DNA from 4 places in the Aquibium microcysteis genome. Region 3 is predicted to be linked to each of the others. Evidence: predicted binding sites of a transcription regulator. Region 3 holds the regulator's gene; each other region holds the start of a gene.

What was found. The regulator PhoB, encoded in region 3, activates phosphate uptake and scavenging genes when phosphate is short. The targets are predictions, from matches to a motif close to TGTCATNNANCTGTCAT.
Positions count from the first base shown of each region.
Region 1: the regulator PhoB is predicted to act here: its motif matches at 1,087-1,103, upstream of IAI54_RS28130 (PhoX family protein).
Region 2: the regulator PhoB is predicted to act here: its motif matches at 1,753-1,769, upstream of IAI54_RS18845 (DUF2794 domain-containing protein).
Region 4: the regulator PhoB is predicted to act here: its motif matches at 1,202-1,218, upstream of IAI54_RS07310 (UDP-2,3-diacylglucosamine diphosphatase).

Region 1 is NZ_CP061080.1:5,976,462-5,979,677, reverse strand. Features, by position in the region: gene IAI54_RS28135 (MFS transporter) at 1-1,061, shown strand, start outside; gene IAI54_RS28130 (PhoX family protein) at 1,170-3,173, shown strand; gene IAI54_RS28125 (DUF2339 domain-containing protein) at 3,177-3,216, opposite strand, start outside.
Region 2 is NZ_CP061080.1:4,040,533-4,043,748, forward strand. Features, by position in the region: gene IAI54_RS18835 (Bax inhibitor-1/YccA family protein) at 1-668, shown strand, start outside; gene IAI54_RS18840 (GNAT family N-acetyltransferase) at 775-1,344, shown strand; gene IAI54_RS18845 (DUF2794 domain-containing protein) at 1,353-1,739, opposite strand; gene IAI54_RS18850 (DUF1223 domain-containing protein) at 2,126-2,887, opposite strand; gene IAI54_RS18855 (ceramidase domain-containing protein) at 3,027-3,216, shown strand, end outside.
Region 3 is NZ_CP061080.1:3,737,440-3,740,655, reverse strand. Features, by position in the region: gene pstA (phosphate ABC transporter permease PstA) at 1-96, shown strand, start outside; gene pstB (phosphate ABC transporter ATP-binding protein PstB) at 111-926, shown strand; gene phoU (phosphate signaling complex protein PhoU) at 955-1,662, shown strand; gene phoB (phosphate regulon transcriptional regulator PhoB) at 1,677-2,366, shown strand; gene IAI54_RS17385 (MbcA/ParS/Xre antitoxin family protein) at 2,440-2,826, shown strand; partial or broken gene IAI54_RS17380 (RES family NAD+ phosphorylase) at 2,823-3,216, shown strand, end outside.
Region 4 is NZ_CP061080.1:1,598,478-1,601,693, reverse strand. Features, by position in the region: gene IAI54_RS07320 (fumarylacetoacetate hydrolase family protein) at 1-336, opposite strand, end outside; gene IAI54_RS07315 (SDR family oxidoreductase) at 368-1,147, opposite strand; gene IAI54_RS07310 (UDP-2,3-diacylglucosamine diphosphatase) at 1,265-2,083, shown strand; gene IAI54_RS07305 (MFS transporter) at 2,212-3,216, shown strand, end outside.

The DNA.
Region 1 (3,216 bases), 2.2 Mb from region 3:
TCCAGAACCTCGCCTGGGGCCTCGGCACGCCGTTCTTCGGCGCGCTGGCCGACCGGTTCGGCACCTGGCGGGTGCTGGCGCTGTCGGGCGTCATGTACGCGACCGGCCTCGCGGTCATGGCCAATGCCGAGAGCGCGATGGGCCTGCATATCGGCGGCGGCGTGCTGGTGGGGCTCGGCATCGCGTCGGGTTCGTTCGGCATCGTGCTCGCCGCCTTCGCGCGGAACGTGGCGCCGGAAAGGCGCAGCCTCGCCTTCGGCATCGGCACGGCCGCGGGATCGGCCGGCATGTTCATCTTCGCGCCGCTGAGCCAGGGGCTGATCGACGCCTATGGCTGGTACGATTCGCTTCTGGTGATGTCGGCGATGATGCTGATCCTCCCGGTGCTGGCGATCCCGCTGCGCGGCAATTCCAGCTCGGGGTCGCAGCGCCAGACCGACATCGCGCAGACGGCCGGCGAGGCGCTGCGCGAGGCCGTCGGGCACAGGAGCTACCTGCTCCTGGTCTCCGGCTTCTTCGTCTGCGGCTTCCAGGTGGCCTTCATCACCGCGCATTTCCCCGCCTACATCGCCGACATCGGCATCCAGGCGCGCTATGCCGTGATCGCGCTGGCACTGATCGGCTTCTTCAACATCATCGGCTCTCTGGCCTCGGGCGTCATCGGCCAGCGCTATTCCAAGCCGATGTTCCTGGTCTGGATCTACATCGGCCGGTCGATCGTCGTGACGGCCTTCCTGGTCCTGCCACAGACGCCCGCGAGCGTCATCGTCTTCGCCGTCGTCATGGGACTGTTGTGGCTGTCGACCGTGCCGCCGACCAATGCGCTGGTGGCGATCATGTTCGGCACGCGGCATCTCGGGATGCTCGGCGGGCTGGTGTTCCTGTCGCACCAGATCGGCTCGTTCCTCGGCGTGTGGCTCGGCGGCTACCTCTACGATCTCTTCGGCTCCTACGACCCCGTGTGGTGGCTGGGCGTCGCGCTCGGCCTGTTCGCGGCGGTGGTGCACTGGCCGATCCGCGAGGCGCCGGTGGCGCGGCCGGCGCTGGCTGCGGCGGAGTGACCCCGGGGACCGGGTTCCGTGCGGCCTTCACCGAACCGTCACACGGGTGAAACAGAGCGCCCGTAGGCGTGCCTCCGCAGAGCTTCTCACCAACCCCAGGAGGCAGGGATGAACGAACGCGCCAACCCAGAGGAATTCCTCACCCCGACGCAGGTCCGCGAGGAGTCCGAAGACATCGGCCGCAATGCCAGCGCCAATCCGACGATCGGCGACGTCATCAACCGGCGCTACTCGCGCCGCGGCTTCCTCGCCGGTTCGCTCGGCGTCGCCGCCATCGCCACGACCGTCAGCCCGTTGGCGCTCATCGCCGCCGACGAGGCGAAGGCGGCCGGCGCGAGCGCCTTCTCGTTCGACGAGGTCGAGGCGGGCGTCGACGAGATGCACCACGTGGCGGCCGGCTACGACGCCGAGATCCTGCTGCGCTGGGGCGACAAGGTGTTCGCCGATTCGCCCGACTTCGACCCGATGAACCAGACCGCCGCGGCGCAGGCGCGGCAGTTCGGCTACAACAACGACTACATCGGCTTCATCCCGCTCGACGGCTCGAGCGAGCGCGGCCTGCTGGTGGTCAACCACGAATACACCAATGCCGAACTGATGTTCCCGGCCTGGGCGACGGTGGTGACCGAGGTCGAGGAGAAGGACGGGGTCAAGAAGGAAGTCCAGAAGGTGAAGATGGGCGAATACACGCCCGAACTCATCGGCATCGAGATGATGGCGCATGGCGGCACGGTCATCGAGATCGCCAGGACCGGCGGCAAGTGGGCGCCGGTGCTCGACAGCGCCTACAACCGCCGCATCACCGTCGAGACGCCGATGATGCTGACGGGCCCGGTGGCCGGCAGCGACCGCGTGAAGACCAAGGCCGATCCCTCGGGAACGCAGGTGCTCGGCACGCTCAACAACTGCGCCGGCGGCGTGACGCCCTGGGGCACCTATCTGATGGCCGAGGAGAACTTCCACGGCTACTTCATCGGCGAGGTCGCCGAGAACGATCCGCAGGCGGCCGCCTACAAGCGCTACGGCGTTCCGTCGGGCTGGTACGTCTGGGGCACGGTGCACGAGCGGTTCGACGTCGCCAGGGAGCCGAACGAGCCGAACCGCTTCGGCTGGATCGTCGAGGTCGATCCGTTCGACGCCGGTTCGACGCCGAAGAAGCGCACCGCGCTCGGCCGCACCAAGCACGAGGGCGCCGAGTCGATCGTCAACAAGGACGGCCGCGTGGTGATCTACTGCGGCGACGACGAGCGCTTCGACTATGTCTACAAGTTCGTCACCGCCGGAACCTACGACGCGGCCGACCGCGCGGCGAACATGGACCTGCTCGACCAGGGCACGCTCTACGTGGCGCGCTTCGACGCCGACGGCACCATGGAATGGCTGCCGCTCGTCCATGGCGAGGGTCCGCTGACGGCGGAAAACGGCTTCAGGGACCAGGCCGACGTGCTGATCGAGGCGCGGCGGGCCGGCGACGTGCTCGGCGCGACCAGGATGGACCGGCCGGAGGACGTGCAGCCGAACCCGAAGACCGGCAAGGTCTACGTGATGCTGACCAACAACACGCGCCGCAAGGACGACCAGGTCGACGCGGCAAACCCGCGCGCCAAGAACGCCTTCGGCCACATCATCGAGATCACCGAGACCGACGTCGACTTCGCGTCGACCAGGTCGACCTGGAACGTCCTGCTCAAGTGCGGCGATCCGTCGGTGGCAGAAGTCGGCGCGACCTTCTCGACCGCGACCACCGCGAACGGCTGGTTCGGCATGCCCGACAACTGCGCCATCGACGCCGCCGGCCGGCTGTGGGTCTCGACCGACGGCAACAACCGCAAGGAGACCGGACGGACCGACGGCCTGTGGGCGGTGGACACCGAGGGCGACGCCCGCGGCACCTCCAAGCTGTTCTTCCGGGTGCCGGTCGGCGCGGAGATGTGCGGACCGACGTTCACGCCGAACGACGAGACGCTGTTCCTGGCCGTGCAGCATCCCGGCGACGAGGGGCTGGCGACCTTCGAGGCGCCGGCGACCCGCTGGCCCGACTTCAAGGACGGCATGCCGACGCGTCCGTCGGTCGTGGTGATCACCAAGCAGGGCGGCGGCAAGATCGCCTGACGCTCACGGCCGATCCGGCTTGGAGGAAGGCGGGGCTTCGGCC
Region 2 (3,216 bases), 300 kb from region 3:
TGCGCAGCTACATGCTCAAGGTCTACAACCTCATGGCGCTCGGCCTCGCCATCACCGGCCTGGCCGCCTGGGGGAGCTTCAACCTGGCCGTCGCCGACGGGCAGCTGACCGGCTTCGGCCAGCTGATCTACGCCAGCGCCTTCCGCTGGGTCGTCATCCTCGCCCCGCTCGCGATGGTCTTCTTCCTGTCGTTCCGCGTGCACAAGATGAGCGTCGCCGCCGCCCAGGCGACCTTCTGGGCCTATGCCGCCCTGGTCGGTCTGTCGCTGTCGACGATCTTCCTCGTCTACACCGGCGAGAGCATCGTCCAGACCTTCTTCATCACCGCCACCGCCTTCGGCTCGCTGTCGCTCTACGGCTACACGACGAAGCGCGACCTGACCGGTCTCGGCTCGTTCATGGTGATGGGGCTGTTCGGCATCATCATCGCGATGGTGGTCAACATCTTCCTGCAGTCGTCGGCGCTGCAGTTCGCGATCTCGGGCATCGGCGTGCTGGTCTTCGCCGGCCTCACCGCCTACGACACGCAGAACATCAAGGAGATGTATTTCGAGGGTGACGACGACGTCGTCGCCGGCCGCAAGGCCATCATGGGCGCCCTGCGCCTCTATCTCGACTTCATCAACCTGTTCATGTTCCTGCTGCAGTTCCTGGGCAACCGCGAATAACGGGTCCTGGACCAACGGAATGTCGGGGGCGGCCTTCGGGCCGCCCCTTTTCGTCGGGGGTCCTTCCGCGTCACATTTGGCCGTCGACACGCCTGTCCGAAAGCCCATGAGCCTCATCGCAGTCCGTCCCGCATCGCGCGCCGACGTTCCGGCCATCACGGTCATCTACGCCCACGCCGTGACGACCGGCACCGCGAGCTACGAACTCGACCCGCCCTCCGAGGCGGAGATGGCCGCCCGTTTCGACGCGCTCGCCGCCGGTTCCTTTCCCTATCTCGTGGCCGAGTCGCCGGACGGCGTCGTCGGCTATGCCTATGCCGGACCCTTCCGCCCGCGCCGCGCCTATCGCTTCATGGTGGAGGATTCGATCTACCTCGCCCCGGCCGCGCAGGGCCGCGGGACCGGGCGTCTGCTCTTGTCGGCGCTGATCGGGGAATGCACGCGGCTCGGCTTCCGCCAGCTGGTCGCCGTCATCGGCGACGGCGCGCGCAACCAGGCATCCGTGCGGCTGCACGAAGCGACCGGCTTCCGCCATGCCGGGTTGCTCGAAGGCTCGGGCTACAAGCACGGCCGCTGGCTGGACACGGTCTTCATGCAGCTGTCGCTCAACGGCGGCACGACGGCGCCGCCCGACCCGCTCTCCCTGCCCGAGCGCAGTTTTGCCGCGGGCAGATAGCCGCGTGGTCAGGCGCCGACCAGCCGCAGCGTCGGTTCGAAGACGTTGAGCACGCGGGCAAGTTCGTGCCCGCGCTTGAGGATCTGGCCGCTGGCGGCGACCACCGAATAGGCGCCCTGCTTGCGTGCGAGCTTGGGGTCCTTGACGATCTGGAACAGCGGCACCTCGCTGGTGCGGCGGAAGACGGAGAACACCGCCCGGTCCTGCAGGTGGTCGATCGCATAGTCGCGCCACTCGTTGGCAGCCACCATGCGCCCGTAGATGCGCAGGATCTGGTCGAGCTCCCGCCTGTCGAAGGTCACCGCAACAGCCTCCCGCTCGCGGCGGACGGCCTGCAGCGGGATCAGCATCGCGGACCCCTCGCCGTCCTCCGACCCGTTCGCGCGATCGACCATGCGGCACCCTTCCATGACAGTTCTGCGACAGGACGAAGTTTGCCCTTTCGGTGCTCGATTTCAACCCCTGCGCCGAACGACCGGCGCATGGCGTCCCTCCGCTCTGGGAAGCCGCTTCTCCGGATGCAAGAGAGGACTGGGGGACCTTCGGTCACGTTGGAGGACACAGGGACCGAATTGGTGATCGACCGCCACATTCCCGCCCCGAATTGTCCCGCTTGCAGCCCCAATGCGGGGCGAACATCCGATCGTTGCCTGAGACGGTTCGGTTCGGCGGTGGTTCCGTAACCCCCAAGCCCCCCGCCCACGGTGCCCTCGTCGGGCCGAACCACTCGGCAACAACCCATTTTCGGGCGCTCTGGCCGACGGGCCCGCCCTCTTCCAGGCTACATGCCGGGGTTCCTGAGGACGGCAGCACCGATGATCCGGCCCGGCGTGCCGTCCTTTCCGAGCGTCTGGAGCAGCGCCGCGCAGCCGCCGGAGCCCTTGCGCCGAACCTCGCTCATCGGGATCTCGAGACGAAGATCCTCGCCGTGCCACATGCCGGCGGCCTGGATGCCGGTCACCGCATTCCAGTAGACGACATCGCGGCCGGCATTCTCGCCACGCAGGATCTTCACCACCGTCTTCGCTTCGAAGAACACGAGGAGCAGGTTCGCCTTGACCGCGGCAGCGGTTCCGGGCGCGCCCTCCCTCGCTTCGATGACGATGCTGTCGTCACTCTTGCGGATCGACACGTCGACCTGCATCGACTGCGACGTCGTCTCCGCGAGCAGCCGCTCGATGGCCGGTCCGTCGGCGCCGTTGCGGTGGGCCATGCCGTTGACGATCACCTGCGGCGTGTAGACGGTGCGGTTTCCCAGCGCCGTCGCATAATCGCGCTGGCGTTGCGTGTTCTCCGGGCTCGCCAGTGTGTCGCTCCAGCCGAGATAGTCCCAGTAGTCGACGTGATAGGCGAGCGCGATCACGTCGTCGCGCTGGGCGTAGCCGGCGAGATTGGCGTCGGCCGGCGGGCAGGAACTGCAGCCCTGGCTGGTGAAGAGCTCGACGACGCCGCGCTGCCTCTCGCCAGCCTCCGCTGCTGCGGAATGCGTGACGAGCAGGGTGGCGGCGGCAAGCGCCAGCCTGAGGCGACGGCTGAGTGTCATGTCGATCTCGGTGCTTCCGGGACGATCGCTGTCCCGTTCCAGCGCATTCAGACAATAGTCGGCGGGCAAGTTCAACAGGAAGTCACGTTGCGGTGAGACGATGATCGGGCATACTGCGCCCGCACGTGGCGAGGACCGGATGGAAACGCTTCTCACGGCTATCGATTCCTACTGCGAGCGAACCGGCCCGGAAATCTGGTCGGAACCGCTCAACGCGGTCTCCAACCTCGCCTTCATCCTGGCCGGCCTGTGGGGGCTCCGCGAGGTTCGGCGGCACCGTGCCGGCGCGTTCGCCGAGGTGCTGGCCTGGTGGGTGATCGCCATCGGCG
Region 3 (3,216 bases):
CGCACGTCGGGCGCCATCATCATCCTGCTGATGTTCCTGGCGGTCATGAACATCGGCGCCATCCTTCTCCGTCGCCGCTTCGAGCGCCGCTGGTAATGGAGTAGAAAGACATGAACATGCTGAACGAAGCCTCCATCGAGCAGAAGCTGTCGCCCATGAAGAACGAGCCCACCATCAAGATGCGCGGCGACAAGGTCACGGTGCACTACGGCGAGAAGCAGGCGCTGTTCGGTGTCGATCTGCAGATCCCCGAGAAGCAGGTGACGGCGCTGATCGGCCCGTCTGGCTGCGGCAAGTCCACCTTCCTGCGCTGCCTCAACCGCATGAACGACACGATCGACGGCTGCCGCGTCGGCGGCAAGATCACGCTCGACCAGGAGGACGTCTACGATCCCTCGATCGACGTGGTGGAGCTTCGCGCCCGCGTCGGCATGGTGTTCCAGAAGCCGAACCCCTTCCCGAAATCGATATACGATAACGTCGCCTACGGTCCGCGCATCCACGGCCTGACGAAGTCGAAGACCGAGTTGGACGAGGTGGTCGAGAAGAGCCTGCGCAAGGCTGCGATCTGGGAAGAGGTGAAGGACCGCCTCTCGGAATCCGGCACCGGCCTGTCCGGCGGACAACAGCAGCGCCTGTGCATCGCCCGCGCCATCGCGGTGTCGCCCGAAGTCATCCTGATGGACGAACCCTGCTCGGCGCTCGATCCGATCGCCACCGCCAAGGTCGAGGAACTGATCGACGAGCTGCGCCAGAACTACACGATCGTCATCGTCACCCATTCCATGCAGCAGGCGGCCCGCGTGTCGCAGCGCACGGCGATGTTCCACATCGGCTATCTCGTCGAGGAGGGGCCGACCGACAAGATGTTCACCAACCCCGACGACAAGCGCACCCAGGACTACATCACCGGCCGCTTCGGCTGACGCCGGTCCAGACAGACGAGGACAGATCATGGGTGAGCACACCGTTGCCTCCTTCGACCAGGAACTGGAATCCATCGACCGGCTGATCCGCGAGATGGGGGCGCTGTCGGCCACGATGGTCGCCGACGCCACCCGCGCGCTGCTGTCGTCGGACAATGCCCTGGCGCAGCGCGTCATATCCGACGATGCGATCATGGACGCCAAGCAGCGCGAGATCGACGAGCAGGCGATCACGCTGATCGCCCGGCGCCAGCCGATGGCGCAGGATCTGCGCGCCGTCGTCTCGGCCATCCGCATGGCGTCCGACCTCGAGCGCGTCGGCGATCTCGCCAAGAACATCGCCAAACGGGTCGGCGCGGTCGGCCAGTCGGCGACGCCCAAGCCGCTGTCGCACTCCATCGATGCGATGGCCGCGCTGGTGCACGACCAGGTCGGCGGCGTGGTCGCGCTCTATGCCGAGCGCCGCGCCGAGGCACTGCCGGCACTGCGCGCCGATGACGAGAAGATCGACATCCAGTACACGGCGATCTTCCGCGAACTCCTCACCTACATGATGGAGGATCCGCGCAACATCACCGCCTGCACGCATCTCCTGTTCTGCGCCAAGAACCTCGAGCGCATCGGCGACCACGTGACCAACATCGCCGAGAACGCCTATTATGTCATGACGGGCCGGCAGCTGCCGATGGCCCGCCCGCGCGTCGACGAGACGGCCGTCTCCGACGCCACGGCCTGAAGGACGAACGATAGATGATCGCCGCCAAGGTGATGGTCGTTGAGGACGAGGAGCCGCTCTGCGTCCTCCTGAAATACAATCTCGAAGCCGAGGGCTACCAGGTCGAGATCATCACGCGCGGCGACGAGGCCGAGATCCGGCTGCAGGAGAGCGTGCCCGACCTTTTGGTGCTCGACTGGATGGTGCCCGGCATCTCCGGCATCGAGCTGTGTCGGCGCCTGCGCGTGCGGCCGGAAACCGAGCGCCTGCCGATCATCATGCTGACGGCGCGCGGCGAGGAGAGCGACCGGGTCCGCGGCCTCTCGACCGGCGCGGACGACTATCTGGTCAAGCCCTTCTCGACGCCCGAGTTCGTCGCCCGCGTCCGCGCGCTGCTGCGCCGGGCCAAGCCCGAGGTGCTGTCCTCCGTGCTCAAGGTCGGCGACATCGTGCTCGACCGCGAGGCGCACCGGGTCTACCGGCGCAAGGCCGAGATCAAGCTCGGCCCGACCGAGTTCCGCCTGCTCGAGTTCCTGATGCAGCATCCCGGCCGCGTCTTCTCGCGCGGGCAACTGCTCGACAACGTCTGGGGCGAGACGATCTACATCGACGAGCGCACCGTCGACGTCCATGTCGGCCGCCTGCGCAAGGCCGTGAACAACGGCCGCATGCCCGACGTCATCCGCACCATCCGCGGCTCCGGCTACGCCATCCGCGAGGCGTGACGCGGGAGGTTCGCTTGGGGTCCAGTCGGTATTGCCCTATCTTCTGTCTCGTACGCAGGCAGGAGAGCAGGCAATGAATGTCATTTCAGTCTTGCCGCACGATGCGGCTCTGATAGCCCATGTCTCTGATGGGACCGGCCTTATCCTGGTCGATCGGATTACAGACAGTTTCGGGATGTCCAAGTCGCAGTTGGCGGAAACCGCTGGGATTGCGTCGGAATCCATCTTCAAGTCAGCCCGCAGTCGCTCGCGAAAGACGCAGTCCCGGCTTCGTGAGATGCTCGAAATCCTAGGACGCGTGGAAGAATGGTCCGGCGGACCCAAACAGGCCATGTCCTGGTACAGGGCACAGCCGATTCCCGCATTCGGTGGACGAACGGCTGAGTCTCTCGTCAAGGAAGGGCGCGCCACCGCGGTGCGCGAATACCTCGATCACGTCGCGCTCGGCGGCTTTGCGTGAGATTTCGCGGGGTCTGCTTCCGCGCCCATGATCCTCGCTGGTCGTTCAAGCCGATTTCCGGCGATGGGGCCGCGATCCGGGGTGGACGGTTCAATCCGCAAGGCGTGCCTGCCCTCTATCTGTCCCTCGAAATCGTTACCGCGATAAAAGAAGTCAGCCATGGGCTCGCGCGCCGGATCGATCCTCTGGTGCTTTGTTCCTATGACGTTGATTGCGACGGGATCGTCGATCTTCGCACCGACGAAGCGGCGTTCCAACGCCGTGTCGATCGACGACATGGCTTGCGGCTGGATGGAATTGACCACACGTGGTCGCCGTCCACCCTCATGGGCGATCTATGACCGTCTTTCGTTCGAAGGCGTGTCTGGCATTCTCGTTCCCAGTTTCGCC
Region 4 (3,216 bases), 2.1 Mb from region 3:
GACGTCGTCGTTGGGCCCCGACAGGCAGCTCGGCGCCTTGGAGAAGACGATCGGCTCCTTGGGGATCGGCGCGCCTGTTTCGGCGGCGTGATCGGCATAGTTGAGACCGATGGCGATGAAGTGGCCGATGCGGCTCACCGGCGCGCCGATGCGCGCACCTTCGGGCGCGGCCGGCAGCGACGCCGGGTCGATCCCGGCGAGCTTGTCCTTCAGGGCAGGCGAGATCGTCTCCGGGCCGAAATCGGCCACGATGGAGGAGACGTCGCGGATAATGCCGCCGGCATCGACGATGCCGGGCTTCTCGTGGCCCGCGGGGCCGAATCTGACGAGCTTCAAGGGTTCCTCCGGGGAAGGGTGCGACAGGGATTCAGAAGGCGCTGTTGAACAGGCCGCCGTCCAGGATGACGTTCTGGCCGGTGATGTAGCCGGCATGGGCGGAGCACAGGAAGGCGCAAGTGCGGCCGAATTCCTCGGGCCGTCCGAGCCGGCCGGCGGGGATGGCCTGCGCGGTGCGCTTCGTCTGCTCCTCGAGGCTCAGGCCCGATTTCTCGGCCGCGTAGACGACGGTCTTGCGGATGCGGTCGGTGTCGAACTTGCCGGGCAGGATGGCGTTGATGGTGACGTTGCGGTCCGCCACCGTGCGGGCGATGCCGGCGAGGAAGGCGGTCAGGCCGGCACGCGCGCCCGACGACAGGTCGAGCCCGGGGATGGGCTGGTAGACCGACAGCGAGGTGATGTTGACGATGCGGCCGAAGCCGCGCTCGGCCATGCCGTCGAGGACGGCCTGTATCAGCTCGATCGGCGTGACCATGTTCTGGGTGACGCCGTCGAGCATGGCCGCGCGGTCGAGCTGGCGGAAATCCTTCAGCGGCGGGCCGCCATTGTTGTTGACCAGGATGTCGGGGGCAGGGCAGGCGGTGAGCAGCGCCTTCTGCACCTGCGGCGCCGAGACGTCGCCCGCGACCTCCTCGACGGCGACGCCGTAGCGCTCGCGCAATTCGCGTGCGGTCGCCGCCAGCGCATCGGTGTTGCGGCCGTTGAGCACGAGATCGCAGCCGGCCTCGGCCAGTGCGGCCGCGCAGGCACGTCCCAGGCCCCTGCTCGAGGCGCACACGATGGCCTTGCGACCCTTGATGCCGAGATCCATTGCCGTTCCTCCGTTCGTGCGAACGGTCTAGCGGCGGTCGCCGGAATCCACAACCGTCATAAGCCTGTGACATGAATCGTGTCTTGGCTCTGGCGCAGCCGGAGCCTGGATCAGACGATGAATAGCGAGCCGACACGCCATTTCCGTACGCTGTTCCTGTCCGACGTGCATCTGGGGTCGAAGCCCGCCAAGGCCGAGTTCCTGATCGATTTCCTGCGCTTCCACGAAGCGGAGACGATCTATCTGGTCGGCGACATCGTCGACGGCTGGCGGCTCAGGCGTTCCTGGCACTGGCCGCAGGCCCACAACGACGTCGTCCAGAAGCTCCTGCGCAAGGCGCGCAAGGGGGCCGAGATCATCTACATCGCCGGCAACCACGACGAATTCCTGCGCGGCTTCCAGGGCGTGCATTTCGGCGGCATCGTGGTTGCCGACCGCGCCATCCACGAAGCCGCCGACGGCCGCCGCTTCCTGGTCATCCACGGCGACCAGTTCGACGCGATCGTCCACAACGTCCGCTGGCTCGCCACTCTCGGCGACAAGGCCTACGACGTCGCGATCCTGGTGAACCGGGCCGTCCATCTCGTGCGCCGCAGGCTCGGCATGCCCTACTGGTCCTTCTCCTCCTGGGCCAAGGTCAAGGTGAAGCGCGCGGTCAACTTCATCGGCTCTTTCCAGCAGGTCGTGGCCGAGGAAGCGCGGCGCTCCCGCGTCGACGGCATCATCTGCGGCCACATCCACCATGCCGCGATCGAGCGCTTCGGTGACGTCGACTACATCAACACCGGCGACTGGGTGGAAAGCTGCACGGCGGTGGCGGAACGCCATGACGGCAGCTTCGAGATCCTCACCTGGGCCAAGGTGACGGAAGCCGAGGGCGAGGCAACCGAGCCGGCAGTCGCGCTGGCCGCCTCCAGGTCCGCCGAAGCGGCCTGAGCCGCGGGCGGCTGCACCAACCGCAAGCTGCGGGGCGGCTGCTTCGCACTGCCGGACACGCATGCTAGGGGAGGTCGTGCTGCCGGCCCGCGGGCCGATCCGGGCGGCCTCACAAGCGAAGCTCCACCATGCAACTGCCGCCGCTCTCGCCGGAACAAGCCGTCAAGCCGCCACGCTACGAACTGCGCATGTCGCTGCTGTTCGGCGCGATGTTCCTGCCCATGGGCATCCATTTGCCCTATTTCCCGCTCTGGCTCGCCGACCGCGGGTTTACCGCCAGCGAAGTGGCGATGATCCTGTCGATGCCGATCTTCGTGCGCATCGTCGCCGCGCCGCTCGTCACCATGCTGGCCGACCGGGCGCCGGAGCGGGCGAACGTGCTGATCGGCGTGGCCGCCGCCGCCCTTCTCCTGTCGCTCGGCTACTTCCTGCCGGGCGATGCGGCCTTCGTGCTCGCGGTCTCTCTCGCCCTCATCGTCGTCTGGAGCCCGCACGGGCCGCTCGCCGATTCGCTGGCGCTCTCGGGCGTGCGCCGCTACGGCGCGGACTATTCGCGCATGCGGATCTGGGGCACGATCTCGTTCCTCACCGCCAATCTCGTCGGCGGCGCCGTCCTCGAGCGCCACGGCCCCGGCGTGGTGCCGGCGCTTCTGACGGGCGGTCTCGCCTGCATGGCGCTGGTCAGCCTGCTGTCGCCGCGGCTCGGCCGCCCGCGCAAGGCTTCCCAGCTTTCTGCGGCCGACTTTCCGGGTGCCGGACGCGTCCTGTCGGATCCGGCCTTCCTCGCCATCGTCGGCGGCGGCGCGCTGCTCATCGCCAGCCACGGTTTCCTCTATGCCTTCGGCTCGATCTACTGGCGCTCGCTGGGGATCGCCGCCGATACGGCCGGCGTGCTGTGGGCGCTGATGGTGGTCGCCGAAGTGGTGGTGTTCTTCCTGTTCCGCCGCCATTTCGGCCATCTGTCGCCGGCCACCATCCTCGGTATTTCGGCTGCCGCCGGCGTTGTCCGCTGGGCGGCGATGCCGCTGATCTGGCCCCTCGGCCTCGGTCTCGCAGGCTTTGCCGCGACGCAGGCGCTGCATGGTCTGTCGACGGGACTCGCGATGCTCGGACTGCAGAAGATGATCGCGCAG